2 regions of the Streptomyces sp. M92 genome follow, and region 2 is predicted to be linked to the other one. Evidence: predicted binding sites of a transcription regulator. Region 2 holds the regulator's gene; the other holds the start of a gene.
The links. The regulator HrcA, encoded in region 2, represses chaperone genes, less so after heat shock. The targets are predictions, from matches to a motif close to TTNGCACTCNGNNNNNCNGAGTGCNAA.

Region 1 (7,109 bases), 1.8 Mb from region 2:
GGCTACGCGCTCCTCCAGGCCAAGGACAAGGCCGAGGCCGTCGAGTGGACCAAGCGCTTCCTCAAGGTGCACGAGGAGTACTGGACGGTGACCTGCGAGGTGCGGGAGCTGATGGAGGGCTGAGTTCCGTTTGGTCCCGGCGGCCCGGCGGTGTTGCATGGTGGGCTGTGCGACCACAGCCCACCGAGGCCGTCGAGACGGTCTTCCGCCTGGAGTCCCCGCGCGTCATCGCCGGCGTCGCCCGCCTGGTCCGGGACGTCGGCATCGCCGAGGAACTCACGCAGGACGCGATGGTCGCGGCCCTGGAGCAGTGGCCCCGGGACGGCGTGCCCGACAACCCGGGCGCCTGGCTCATGGCCACCGCCCGGCGCCGCGCCGTCGACCTGATCCGGCGCCGCGAGAACTACGCCCGCAAGCTGGCGGAGATCGGCCGCGACCTGCCCACCGCCACGCCGCCGCCCGAGGAGCCCGCCGACCCGGAGGACATCGACGACGACCTGCTGCGCCTGGTCTTCACCGCCTGCCACCCGGTGCTGTCCGCCGAGGCCCGCATCGCCCTCACCCTGCGCCTGCTCGGCGGCCTCACCACCCCCGAGATCGCCCGCGCCTTCCTCGTCCCGGAACCGACGGTGGCGCAGCGCGTCGTCCGCGCCAAACGCACTCTGGCCCGCAAGAACGTCGCCTTTGAGGTGCCGTACGGCCCGGACCGCGCCGCCCGCCTCGGCTCGGTCCTGGAGGTCATCTACCTGATCTTCAACGAGGGCTACGCCGCCACCGCCGGCGACGACTGGCTCCGCCCGGCCCTGTGCGAGGACGCCCTGCGCCTGGCCCGCGTACTCTCCGCGCTGATGCCCGAGGAGCCGGAGGTCCACGGCCTGACCGCCCTGCTGGAGTTCCAGGCCTCCCGCACCGCCGCCCGCACCGGCCCCGACGGCACGCCCGTCCTCCTGAAGGACCAGAACCGCCGCCGCTGGAACCGCATGCTCATCGCCCGCGGCGTCACCGCCCTCGACCACGCCCACGCGAGCAGGGACGTCGGTCTGCCCGGCCCGTACACCCTCCAGGCCGCGATCGCCGCCTGCCACGCGACGGCGTACACCTACGAGGACACCGACTGGCCGCGCATCGCCACGCTCTACGGCCTGCTCGCGGCCCGCGCCCCGTCACCGGTCGTCGAACTCAACCGCGCGGTCGCCGTGTCGATGGCCGAGGGCCCGGCCCCGGCCCTCGCCCTCGTCGACGCCCTCGCCGCCGAACCGGCCCTGCGCGACTACCACCTGCTCCCCAGCGTCCGCGCCGACCTCCTGCTCCGCCTGGGCCGCAGGGCCGAGGCCCGCGCGGAGTTCGACCGCGCCGCGTCCCTCACCCGCAACGAACGCGAACGCGCGCTCCTGGCGCGCCGGGCACGGGAGACGGACACCGCCTAGCGGCGGACGGGGTGCCCGATCAGCATCGTCGGCGCCCCGGCGACCCGGGTCATGAACACCGTCGCCGCGTTCGGCCCCTGCGGCTTGACCTTCCTGCGCAACTCCTCCGGCTCGACCGCGGAGCCCCGCTTCTTCACCGTCAGCGTGCCGACCTGGCGCTCCCGCAGCAGCGCCTTCAGCTTCTTGACGTTGAAGGGCATCCGGTCGGTGATCTCGTAGGCGCCGGCGTACGGCGTGTGGCGCAGTTCGTCCGCGGTGACGTAGGCGATGGTCGGGTCGATCAGCCCGCCGTCCAGCTCCTCGGCGACCTCGGCCACCAAATGGGCTCGGATGACGGCGCCGTCCGGCTCGTACAGGTACCTTCCGACCTCCCGGACCTCGGGGTCGGGGAGCATGGCTTGGGGTGTCACGTAGATGCCCGCGTGGGCGGGCAGCAGCGTCGCCCGCCGCGCTCCGGGCGTCACCTCCGGGCCGAACCACAGCATGGCCTCCTTGACGTCCCCGCCGTCCGAGACCCACTCGGCCGTCGCTTCCGCGGGGATCGCCTCGTGCGGAATGCCGGGCGCGATCTTCAGCAGGCCCAGCGGCGCCCCGAGCGCGGCGGACACGGCCCAGGACAGGGGAGGGGAGTAGGCCTCCGGATCGAAGATCCGGCCACGCTTGGAGGAACGCCGCGCGGGATCGACGAACACGGCGTCGTACGAGGCGGTGTCCACCTCCGTCACATCGGCCTCGCGCACCTCGATCAGGTCGCCCAGCCCCAGCGCCTCCGCGTTGGCACGGGCCGCCGCGGCCGTCGCCGGGTCCCGGTCGACCGCCAGCACCCGGATGCCCGCGCGGGCCATCGCCACCGCGTCGCCGCCGATCCCGCAGCACAGGTCGGCGACGGACCGCACCCCGACCGCCCGGAGGCACTCCGCGCGGTACGCCGCGACGCTCGCCCGTGTCGACTGCTCGACCCCGTTGGGCGTGAAGAACATCCGCGCGGCGTCCTGGGCCCCGAACTTCGCCACCGCCCGCTGCCGCAGCCGCGCCTGTCCGAGCGCCGCCGACACCAGTTCCGCGGGGTGCGTGCGCCGCAACCGGGTCGCGACCGCCAGTTCCCGCGCCGGGTCGGTGTCGCGCACCTCGTCGAGGAGGGCGCGGCCCTCGGGGGTGAGCAGGGCGAGGAGGGCGTCGAGGTCGTTCACCGGAACATTGTGGGCCAGTCGGTGGATGGTGTGCGTCCGGTGCGGTGTCGGGCCGGGTCCGGGGGCCGGGGACTGCGAGGATCCCGCACCATGCGAGCAGTCGTACAAAATGACAAGAGCCGGGTGTTCAGGGCGTATCGGGCGCCGTCCGCGAGGCTCCGGACGCGCGGCGGCGCAGCGGCCCTCGCGGTCGCCGCCCTCGCCTCCGGCTGTGCGCAGGACGCCTCCGAGGCGCGCGGCGCCGCCGGCCAGCAGCCCCTCCAGGCGCCCCCGGCCCGCGCGCTGGACGCCTACGCCTCCAAGCTGGGCGCGGCGCACGCCGCCCGGGTCGCCGCCGCCAAGCGCTGGAAGCTGAAGAAGGTCCCGCTGACCGCCCCGCCGCCCCCCGCGAAGAAGCCGGAGATCAAGGCCCGCAAGGGCTTCGAGGTGGCGGGCCAGGAGAACCTCCCGCCGGTCTTCACCTCGATCCCCACCGAGGAGAAGATCGTCTTCCTCACCATCGACGACGGCGCCGAGAAGGACCCGGCGTTCCTGCGGATGATGGGCGAGCTGAAGGTCCCGTACACCGCCTTCCTCAGCGACTACCTGGTCAAGGAGGACTACGGCTACTTCAAGAAGATGCAGGACCGCGGCGTCACCCTCAACAACCACACCCTCAACCACCCCTACCTGCCCGGCCTGTCCTACGCCGAGCAGAAGCGCGAGATCTGCGGCATGCAGGACGTGATCGAGAAGCGCTACGGCAAGCGTCCCACCGTCTTCCGCCCGCCCTACGGCAACTACGACCGCGACACCCTGCGCGCCGCCAAGGCCTGCGGCATCGAGTACGCCCCCATCTGGAACGAGGAGGTCTTCGCCGACCACTGGGACTACCGCGAATGGGACCGGAAGATCCACCCCGGTGACATCGTCCTCACCCACTTCCGGGGCGAGGGCGACTGGGACGGCACCATGCGCGACATGGTCCGCGAGTTCCTCGACAAGGTCACCGCCGAGGGATACGCCGTGGCCCGGCTGGAGGACTACCTGTGAGGCGCGGGCGGTTCCGGCCGGCCGGGGCCGCCCTGGCCGCCGTACTGCTCACCGGCTGCGCCCAGTTCGCCGGGCCCGCGCAGCCCACGGCGGGCGTGGAGCCCGCCCAGGGCGGCGACCGGGGGCAGGGCCTGCCGCCCGTCGTGGACCACGTCCGCACCACCGACCCGGTCGTCTTCCTGACCTTCGACGACAGCGCCGAGCGCGACCCGCACTTCGCCGACACGGTCCGCGAACACCGGCTCCCGGTCACGCTCTTCCTCACCGACACCGTCGCCGGGCCCGCGTACGGCCACTTCGCCCGGCTGCGCTCGGTCGGCGCCAGCCTGCAGAACCACACCCTCGACCACCGCTCCCTGCGCGGCCTGCCCTACGCCGGCCAGCGCGCGGAGATCTGCGGCCAGCAGGCCAAGCTCCGCGCCCGCTTCGGCGTCCGCCCCCACCTGTTCCGCCCGCCCTACGGCAGGTACGACACCGCGACCCTGCGCGCCGCCGCCGACTGCGGCATCACGGCCGTCGTCCTGTGGCGGGCGGCCCTGAACGCCGACGGCGACCTCACCTACGCCCGCGGCGAACACCGCCTGCACCCCGGCGACATCGTGGCCGTCACCCCGGACCACCCGACGGGCACCGGCCTGAGCGCCCGCACGGAAGCGCTGCTGGAGACGATCGGGGAGCAGGGCCTGAGGGTGGCGGATCTGGGGGACTACCTCTGACTGGGGGACTACCTCTGAGAGGGATCCAGCCCGTCCGGCGTTCGAGGACGAGGCCGTCCAGGCCGAAAGGGGGTCTGGGGGCGCAGCCCCCAGCGAGCCCGGCCCCGACGCGGGGTGCCCACCTGGACCGGCGTCCGTCAAAATCCGCCGACGCGCCGCCGGCATTGGCACTCCGCTTGACCGAGTGCTAATCGCAGTCATAGTCTCGGCTCTGGCACTCCCCCTAGGAGAGTGCCAACACAGCGACGGGCAGGTCCGGCACCCGCGACGACGGATCGACCTGGTCGCCACCTCAGACAGTTAACCCCGTGAGATCTCCGAAGGGGGAGGTCGGATCGTGACGACCGCCAGCTCCAAGGTTGCCATCAAGCCGCTCGAGGACCGCATCGTGGTCCAGCCGCTCGACGCCGAGCAGACCACGGCTTCGGGCCTGGTCATTCCGGACACCGCCAAGGAGAAGCCCCAGGAGGGCGTCGTCCTGGCCGTGGGCCCGGGCCGCTTCGAGGACGGCAACCGTCTTCCGCTCGACGTCACCGTCGGCGACGTCGTGCTCTACAGCAAGTACGGCGGCACCGAGGTGAAGTACAACGGCGAGGAGTACCTCGTCCTGTCGGCCCGCGACGTGCTCGCGATCGTCGAGAAGTAGTTCACCGAAGCACCCAGTAGTTCAGCTGCGCCCCTGGCTCCCGCGACCATAAAAAGCCGGGCGCCCGGGGCGCAGTGCCGTATAACCCCAAGATTTCCGGAAGAGGGCTCACGCTCCCATGGCGAAGATCCTGAAGTTCGACGAGGACGCCCGTCGCGCCCTCGAGCGCGGCGTCAACAAGCTCGCCGACACGGTGAAGGTGACGATCGGCCCCAAGGGCCGCAACGTCGTCATCGACAAGAAGTTCGGCGCCCCGACCATCACCAACGACGGCGTCACCATCGCCCGTGAGGTCGAGATCGAGGACGCCTACGAGAACCTCGGCGCCCAGCTGGTGAAGGAGGTGGCGACCAAGACCAACGACATCGCGGGTGACGGCACCACCACCGCCACCGTCCTGGCCCAGGCGCTGGTCCGCGAGGGCCTGAAGAACGTCGCCGCCGGTGCTTCCCCGGCGCTGCTGAAGAAGGGCATCGACGCGGCCGTCGCCGCCGTGTCCGAGGACCTCCTCGCCACCGCCCGCCCGATCGACGAGAAGTCCGACATCGCCGCCGTGGCCGCGCTGTCCGCCCAGGACCAGCAGGTCGGCGAGCTGATCGCCGAGGCGATGGACAAGGTCGGCAAGGACGGTGTCATCACCGTCGAGGAGTCCAACACCTTCGGCCTGGAGCTGGACTTCACCGAGGGCATGGCCTTCGACAAGGGTTACCTGTCGCCGTACTTCGTGACGGACCAGGAGCGCATGGAGGCCGTCCTGGAGGACCCGTACGTCCTCATCAACCAGGGCAAGATCTCCTCCATCACCGACCTGCTGCCGCTGCTGGAGAAGGTCATCCAGACCAACTCCTCCAAGCCGCTGCTGATCATCGCCGAGGACGTCGAGGGCGAGGCCCTGTCGACCCTGGTCGTCAACAAGATCCGCGGCACCTTCAACGCGGTCGCCGTCAAGGCCCCCGGCTTCGGCGACCGCCGCAAGGCGATGCTGCAGGACATGGCCGTCCTCACCGGCGCCACCGTCATCTCCGAGGAGGTCGGCCTCAAGCTCGACCAGGTCGGCCTCGAGGTGCTGGGCACCGCCCGCCGCATCACCGTCACCAAGGACGACACCACGATCGTCGACGGTGCCGGCAAGCGCGACGAGGTCGAGGGCCGCGTCGCCCAGATCAAGGCCGAGATCGAGTCCACCGACTCCGACTGGGACCGCGAGAAGCTCCAGGAGCGCCTCGCGAAGCTGGCCGGCGGCGTGTGCGTGATCAAGGTCGGCGCCGCCACCGAGGTGGAGCTGAAGGAGCGCAAGCACCGTCTGGAGGACGCCATCTCCGCGACCCGCGCCGCGGTCGAGGAGGGCATCGTCTCCGGCGGTGGCTCCGCGCTGGTCCACGCCGTCAAGGTCCTCGAGGGCAACCTCGGCAAGACCGGCGACGAGGCCACCGGTGTCGCGGTCGTCCGCAAGGCCGCCGTCGAGCCGCTGCGCTGGATCGCCGAGAACGCCGGCCTGGAGGGCTACGTCATCACCTCCAAGGTCGCCGAGCTCGACAAGGGCCAGGGCTTCAACGCCGCCACCGGCGAGTACGGCGACCTGGTCAAGGCCGGCGTCATCGACCCGGTCAAGGTCACCCGCTCCGCCCTGGAGAACGCGGCCTCCATCGCCTCCCTCCTGCTGACGACCGAGACCCTGGTCGTCGAGAAGAAGGAAGAGGAAGAGCCGGCCGCCGCGGGCCACGGCCACGGCCACGCCCACTGAGCGACACGCTCGTAGAAGTCCCGGCACCCACCAGGGTGCCGGGACTTTTCGTTGGCGCGTCCGTTAGCGTCATGATCGATTCGGCTGAGCGCTGCTGACCACAGCGTGTGCCGAAGCGGCGACGAGCCAGTGAGCAAGGGGGAGGAAGAATGCCCGAGAACCCGCCCGGCGACGCGTTCACCGGCCGCGTGCTGGAGTGGCACAGCGAAGAGGGCTGGGGCGTACTGGCGTGCGATGCCCTTCCGGAACGGGTGTGGGCGCACTTCTCGGTCGTCGGGGCCGAGGGTTTCCGTGAACTGACCGCAGGCCAGTGGGTCGTGTTCACGGCCGAACCGGCCGAGCAGGACGTGTACC
Region 2 (7,109 bases):
CGGCGGGCGCTGGGCGAGGGGCTCCTCCAGGAGGGGCCGTACGAGGACGGGCGCGCGGTGCTGACGCTGCGCGGGCGGCTGCTGGCGGACGCGGTGGTGCGGGATCTGGTGGATTGATCCCTCGGGCGAGTGAATCGGTGCGGAACGGAGGTTCGGAACCTAGTCTGATTCGTAGGCTGCCGCCAAAAGGACGCGGCGGATGTGGAGGGCCACGGAGATGACCGCTGTGGACGAACGCGGGATGACCAAGTATTTCGAGGAACTTGAGCCTCCCGAGGGCGTGAAGGTGGAGCTTCTCCGGGGGGTAATCGTGATGATGGCCAGTCCTGACATCGTGCACAACATGATCGTTGCCGATGTACAGGACCAGGTCCCGCGGCAGCGCTGGTCCCGTCTGCAGACCCAGGACGTCGACATCCTCGACGAGGCGAGCGAGCCGGTGCCGGACCTGGTGGTGCTGGGGCGTGACCTCATGCCTGCGTCAGGCCGCCTGCTGCCCTGCCAGTTGGTCACGATGGTCGTGGAGGTCGTCTCCAAGTCCAGCGTCCACCAGGATTACCTCACCAAACGCTCGATCTACGCGGCGGGAGAGATCCCCGTCTACCTCGTCCTGGACCCGATCATGGCGCAGTGCGTCCTGCTGACGAAGCCCACGGGGGAGGGCGAGGAAGCCGACTACCTGACTCAGGAGATCGTGAAATTCGGGGACCGGCTGCCACTGGAAGCTCTGGGAATCGACCTCGACACCAGCGAGTTCGGCACCTTCACCGGCGTCAAGCCCCACCGCTACCCGTGACGAAGTCGATCAGTTCCTCCACCCGCCCCAGCAGCGCCGGCTCCAGGTCCTTGTACGACCCCACCCGCGCCAGGATCGCCTGCCACACCGCCCCCGTGTTCTCCGACGGCCACCCCAGCGCCCGGCACACCCCCGTCTTCCAGTCCTGACCGCGCGGCACCCGGGGCCAGCCCTCGATCCCAAGCGACGACGGCTTCACCGCCTCCCAGATGTCGATGTACGGGTGGCCCACGACCAGCGCGTGCTCGCTCGTCACGGACTCCGCGATCCGCCACTCCTTCGAGCCGGGCACCAGATGGTCCACCAGGACGCCGAGCCGCGCGTCCGGTCCCGGCGCGAAGTCGGCGACGATCGACGGCAGGTCGTCGACACCCCCCAGGTACTCCACCACCACGCCCTCGATGCGCAGGTCGTCGCCCCACACCTTCTCGACCAGCTCGGCGTCGTGCCGCCCCTCGACGTAGATGCGCCCGGCGCGCGCCACCCGCGCGCGGGCCCCCGGGACCGCCACCGAACCCGACGCCGTACGGGAGGGCCGCACCGGACCCGAGGACGACGAGGGCCGCACCAGCGTCACCACCCGCCCCTCCAGCAGGAAGCCGCGCGGTTCCATCGGGAAGACCCGGTGCTTGCCGAAGCGGTCCTCCAGGGTCACCGTGCCGGCCTCGCAGCCGATCACCGCGCCGCAGAACCCGGTGCCGGGCTCCTCGACCACCAGGCCGGGGTCGGCCGGAACCTCCGGTACCGGCTGCGGCTTCTTCCACGGAGGGGTCAGGTCGGCGGAGTACTGGCGCATTCTCCCGACGATACGAGGAACCCAGGCCCCAAGATCAGCGCGACACGCCGAAGCGTGCCGCCAGCGCGTCCCGTTGGGCCCGCACGAACGCCGCGTCCACCACCGCGCCGTGCCCCGGCACGTACAGCGCGTCCTCGCCGCCCAGCTCCAGCAGCCGGTCCAGCGCGGCCGGCCACCGGGTCGGTACGGCGTCGGGGCCCGCCTGCGGCTCGCCGGACTCCTCGACCAGGTCGCCGCAGAAGACGACCTCCACCTCGCCCGGCACCAGCACCGCCAGGTCGTGGCCGGTGTGCCCGGGGCCCACGTTGGCCAGCAGGACCTGCCGGCCGCCGCCCAGGTCGAGGGTCCACTCGCCGCACACCTCGTGCCGGACGCCGACCAGCGCGTCGGCCGCCTCCTGAGCGGACCGCGCCTCCAGCCCTTCCGCCTCCGCGTCCGCGCACAGCGCCTCCCGCCCGTGTCCGCCCCGAGCGAACACCGCGCCGGTGCCCACCGCCCCGTACACCTCCGCCCCCGCGAACGCCGCCGCGCCGAAGACGTGGTCGAAGTGCGGGTGGGTCAGCGCGAGATGCGTCACACGGTGACCGGCGAGCGCCTGCGCCGCGGCGCGCAACCGGGCGCCCTCGGAGAGGCTCGACCCGGCGTCCACGAGCAGCGCGGCGCCCGCGCCGACCACCAGCCCCGCCGTGCAGTCCCACCCCGGCAGGCGGCACCGCCCCACCCCCGGGGCCAGCCGCTCCCACCCCAGCTCTTCCCAAGTCACGCTCATGACGGCGACGCTATCGGGGCACGCGCGCCCCGGCGCGGCGGCACCGTACCGGCGGTGACCGGCCCGGTGCCCGGCCTTGCCGTGGGTGTACCCCACAGCCGTACACTGGGCCGGGGAAGTCTGGCACTCGCGCACCGTGAGTGCCAGGACAGACAGGCAGGACAACGGACCGACGACTTCTGGAGGTGTGCGCGATGCTCAGTGAACGCAGGCTGAAGGTGCTGCGCGCCATCGTCCAGGACTACGTCGGCACCGAGGAGCCCGTCGGTTCCAAGGCCCTCACCGAGCGGCACAACCTCGGCGTCTCCCCGGCCACCGTGCGCAACGACATGGCGGCCCTGGAGGACGAGGGGTTCATCGCCCAGCCGCACACCAGCGCGGGACGCATCCCGACCGACAAGGGCTACCGGCTCTTCGTCGACAAGCTGGCCGGCGTCAAGCCGATGACCGCGCCCGAGCGCCGCGCCATCCAGAACTTCCTGGAGGGCGCCGTCGACCTCGACGACGTCGTGGCCCGCACGGTGCGGCTGCTCGCGCAGCTCACCCGGCAGGTCGCCGTCGTGCAGTACCCGTCGCTGACCCGCTCGACCGTGCGCCACGTCGAGCTGCTCTCGCTCGCGCCCGCGCGTCTGATGCTCGTGCTGATCACGGACACCGGGCGGGTCGAGCAGCGCATGGTCGACTGCCCGGCGCCGTTCGGCGAGGCGTCCCTCGCCGATCTGCGGGCGCGGCTCAACAGCCGGGTGGCGGGGCGGCGGTTCACGGACGTGCCCGGTCTGGTGGAGGACCTCCCGGAGGCCTTCGAGGCCGAGGACCGGGGTACGGTCTCCACCGTGCTCTCCACTCTCCTGGAGACGCTGGTCGAGGAGAACGAGGAGCGGCTGATGATCGGCGGCACCGCCAATCTCACCCGCTTCGGGCACGACTTCCCCTTGGTGATCCGGCCGGTGCTCGAGGCGCTGGAGGAGCAGGTCGTGCTCCTCAAGCTGCTCGGCGAGGCGAAGGATCCGGGCGTGACCGTCCGTATCGGTCATGAGAACGCCCACGAAGGACTCAACTCCACGTCCGTCGTGTCGGTGGGCTACGGTTCGGGCGGCGAGGCGGTTGCCAAGCTCGGCGTGGTCGGACCGACCCGCATGGACTACCCGGGAACGATGGGAGCGGTACGCGCAGTGGCACGGTACGTCGGACAGATCCTGGCGGAGTCGTAGGTGGCCACGGACTACTACGCCGTACTCGGCGTGCGCCGCGACGCCTCCCAGGACGAGATCAAGAAGGCGTTCCGGAGGCTCGCGCGCGAGCTGCACCCGGACGTCAACCCCGATCCGAAGACCCAGGAGCGGTTCAAGGAGATCAACGCCGCCTACGAGGTGCTGTCGGACCCGCAGAAGAAGCAGGTCTACGACCTCGGCGGAGACCCGATGTCCCAGGCGGGCGGCGGCGGAGCCGGCGGCTTCGGCGCGGGCGGCTTCGGGAACTTCTCGGACATCATGGACGCGTTCTTCGGCACGGCGTCGCAGCGCGGACCGCGCTCGCGCACCCGCCGGGGCCAGGACGCCATGATCCGTATCGAGGTCGAGCTGGACGAGGCGGCCTTCGGCACGACCAAGGACATCCAGGTCGACACGGCCGTCGTCTGCAACACCTGCAACGGCGAGGGCGCCGCCCCGGGCACCTCGGCCCAGACGTGTGACATGTGCCGCGGCCGCGGCGAGGTCTCGCAGGTCACCCGGTCCTTCCTGGGCCAGGTCATGACCTCGCGGCCCTGCCCCCAGTGCCAGGGCTTCGGCACGGTGGTCCCGACCCCGTGCCCCGAGTGCGCGGGCGACGGCCGCATCCGCTCCCGCCGCACCCTCACCGTGAAGATCCCGGCGGGCGTCGACAACGGCACCCGCATCCAGCTCGCGGGCGAGGGCGAGGTCGGCCCCGGCGGCGGTCCCGCCGGCGACCTGTACGTCGAGATCCACGAACTGCCGCACTCGACCTTCCAGCGGCGCGGCGACGACCTGCACTGCACGGTCACCATCCCGATGACGGCGGCGGCCCTCGGCACGAAGGTGCCGCTGGAGACCCTCGACGGCATGGAGGAGGTCGACATCCGCCCGGGCACCCAGTCCGGCCAGTCGATCCCGCTGCACGGCCGGGGCGTCACCCACCTGCGCGGCGGCGGCCGGGGCGACCTGATCGTCCACGTCGAGGTGACCACCCCGACCAAGCTCGACCCCGAACAGGAACGCGTGCTGCGCGAGCTCGCCAAGATGCGCGGCGAGGAGCGTCCGCAGGGGCAGTTCCAACCGGGTCAGCAGGGCCTCTTCTCCCGCCTGAAGGACGCCTTCAACGGGCGCTGACGGGCACCTGTCGAGGTAGGACGCCAGGAGCCTCCCGATGCGGATGCTCCTGGCGTATGCCAACGGAAGCCCGGATTCGGACTTGTTCGGAGGACGTGACAACATGCGCTCATGTCCTCCGCACTGACCGATCTCTTCCCCTGTCCGATCGTGCAGGCACCCATGGCGGGCGGCGTCTCCGTGCCGCAGCTCGCCGCCGCGGTCTGCGATGCGGGAGGGCTGGGATTCCTCGCCGCCGGGTACAAGACCGCGGACGGGATGTACCAGGAGATCAAGCAGCTGCGGGGACTGACGGCCCGCCCCTTCGGCGTCAACCTCTTCATGCCGCAGCCCGAGACGGCCGACCCGTCCGCCGTCGGCGTCTACGCCCACCAGCTGGCCGGCGAGGCCGCCTGGTACGAGACGGAACTCGGCGACCCCGAGTGCGGCCGGGACGACGGCTACGAGACGAAGCTCGCGGTGCTGCTGGACAACCCGGTGCCGGTGGTGTCGTTCCACTTCGGCGTCCCGAGCCGTGAGGTCGTCGACTCCCTGCACCGCGTCGGCACCTTCGCGCTGGTCACCGCGACCACCGCGGACGAGGCCCGGGCCGTCGAGCAGTCCGGCGCCGACGCGGTGATCGCACAGGGCACCGAGGCCGGCGGACATCAGGGCACCCACCGGGACAACCCGGAGACCGGCGGCACCGGCACCGGACTGCTGTCGCTGGTCGCCCAGATCCGCGAGGCGGTGAGCCTGCCGATCGTCGCCGCCGGCGGCATCATGCGCGGCGGCCAGATCGCCGGCGTCCTCGCCGCCGGCGCGAGCGCGGCCCAGCTCGGCACCGCCTTCCTCGCCACCCCCGAGTCCGGCGCCCACGCCCTGCACAAGCAGGCGCTGACCAATCCGCTGTTCGTGCGCACCGAACTGACCCGCGCCTTCTCCGGCCGCCCGGCCCGCGGCCTGGTCAACCGCTTCCTGCGCGAGCACGGCCCCTACGCCCCCGCCGCCTACCCCGAGGTGCACCACCTCACCGCGCCCCTGCGCAAGGCGGCGGCCAAGGCGGGCGACGCGCAGGGCATGGCCCTGTGGGCGGGGCAGGGACACCGGATGGCGCGGGAACTGCCCGCCGGTCAGCTGGTGGAAGTCCTGGTGGCGGAACTCGCCTCCGCCGGGACAGCGTTGTCAGGCTTCGCGACGGGAGGTACGGGCCGATGACGGCACCGGTGTTCGTGGTCGACTCCCTCCCGCCGGGCGGCCTGCCCGGCGGGGAGTACGTCCTGGACGGCCCCGAGGGACGGCACGCGGTCTCCGTGAAGCGGCTGCGGCCCGGTGAGGACGTGGTCCTCACCGACGGGCGCGGACACTGGGCCGAGGGCGTGGTGAAGGCCGCCGAGGGCAAGGACCGCCTCGTCGTCACGGACCTGGAGACGGTCCACGAGGAGCCCGAGGAGCGGCCCCGCCTCACCGTCGTCCAGGCGCTGCCCAAGGGGGACCGGGGCGAGCTGGCCGTGGAGACGATGACCGAGGTCGGTGTCGACGCGATCGTGCCGTGGGCGGCGTCCCGCTGCATCACGCAATGGAAGGGCGACCGAGGCGTGAAGGCGCTCGGCAAGTGGCGGGCGACGGCCCGGGAGGCCGGCAAGCAGTCCCGGCGGGTCCGCTTCCCCGAGGTCGCGGACGCGGCGACGAGCAAGCAGGTTGCCTCACTTCTGGCCGACGCCGACTTCGCCGCCGTACTCCACGAGAGCGGCGAGGAACCCCTGGCCGCCACCGAACTCCCCGCCTCCGGCGACATCGTGCTGGTCGTCGGCCCCGAAGGCGGCGTCTCCCCGGAGGAGCTGGCGCTCTTCGCGGAGGCCGGCGCCAAGCCCTACCGTCTGGGGCGCAGCGTCCTGCGCACCTCCACGGCGGGCACCGCGGCGACCGCCGTCCTGCTGGCCCGCACCGGCCGCTGGTCCTGAAGCCCCGTCAGTCGTCCGTCTCGCGGGCGGCGACCACGGCCGGGAACAGCTCCCAGCCGTCCAGGTCTGCGGACCTGTCGAGCAGCCCGCGCCGAGCCGCCTCGTCGACGAAGGACCGTACGACGCCCGGTTCGTGCAGGTTGAGGGCGGCGTCCCCCAGCGCCACACAGCCCGAGGGCAGGAAGCCGTCGGGGACGTACCGTCCCTTGCCGCCCTGGAACAGCAGACGGATCCGCGTCCCGCCCCGGGACAGGGTGAGCACCTCCTGACACGGCCCCGCGGCACTGTGCCGGTGACGCACCGACCACACGTAGGCGTCCGCCTCGTCCACCACCAGCCGTCTCAACCGGCGTCCGTCGCGCATGAGCGCAACGGTAGTGAGGAGTGGCCGTATGCGCCCTACCGCCGCCCCCGCACCGATGGCAGGCTGCCCTCCATGGGGGCTTCGAGGCGAATT

Region 1: groES (co-chaperone GroES) is a predicted target of HrcA. The motif match lies at 4,530-4,556, and genes of this name have one in related genera.

Annotation. Positions count from the first base shown of each region.
Region 1 is NZ_CP101137.1:2,617,217-2,624,325, forward strand. It holds gene M6G08_RS12045 (YciI family protein) at 1-123, shown strand, start outside; gene M6G08_RS12050 (RNA polymerase sigma factor) at 168-1,427, shown strand; gene M6G08_RS12055 (class I SAM-dependent methyltransferase) at 1,424-2,617, opposite strand; gene M6G08_RS12060 (polysaccharide deacetylase family protein) at 2,708-3,649, shown strand; gene M6G08_RS12065 (polysaccharide deacetylase family protein) at 3,646-4,365, shown strand; gene groES (co-chaperone GroES) at 4,703-5,011, shown strand; gene groL (chaperonin GroEL) at 5,130-6,755, shown strand; gene M6G08_RS12080 (cold-shock protein) at 6,905-7,109, shown strand, end outside.
Region 2 is NZ_CP101137.1:799,012-806,120, reverse strand. It holds gene hemW (radical SAM family heme chaperone HemW) at 1-117, shown strand, start outside; gene M6G08_RS03675 (Uma2 family endonuclease) at 218-796, shown strand; gene M6G08_RS03670 (DUF3097 domain-containing protein) at 774-1,592, opposite strand; gene M6G08_RS03665 (MBL fold metallo-hydrolase) at 1,627-2,361, opposite strand; gene hrcA (heat-inducible transcriptional repressor HrcA) at 2,556-3,572, shown strand; gene dnaJ (molecular chaperone DnaJ) at 3,573-4,709, shown strand; gene M6G08_RS03650 (nitronate monooxygenase) at 4,821-5,906, shown strand; gene M6G08_RS03645 (16S rRNA (uracil(1498)-N(3))-methyltransferase) at 5,903-6,652, shown strand; gene M6G08_RS03640 (hypothetical protein) at 6,660-7,016, opposite strand; gene M6G08_RS03635 (hypothetical protein) at 7,089-7,109, shown strand, end outside.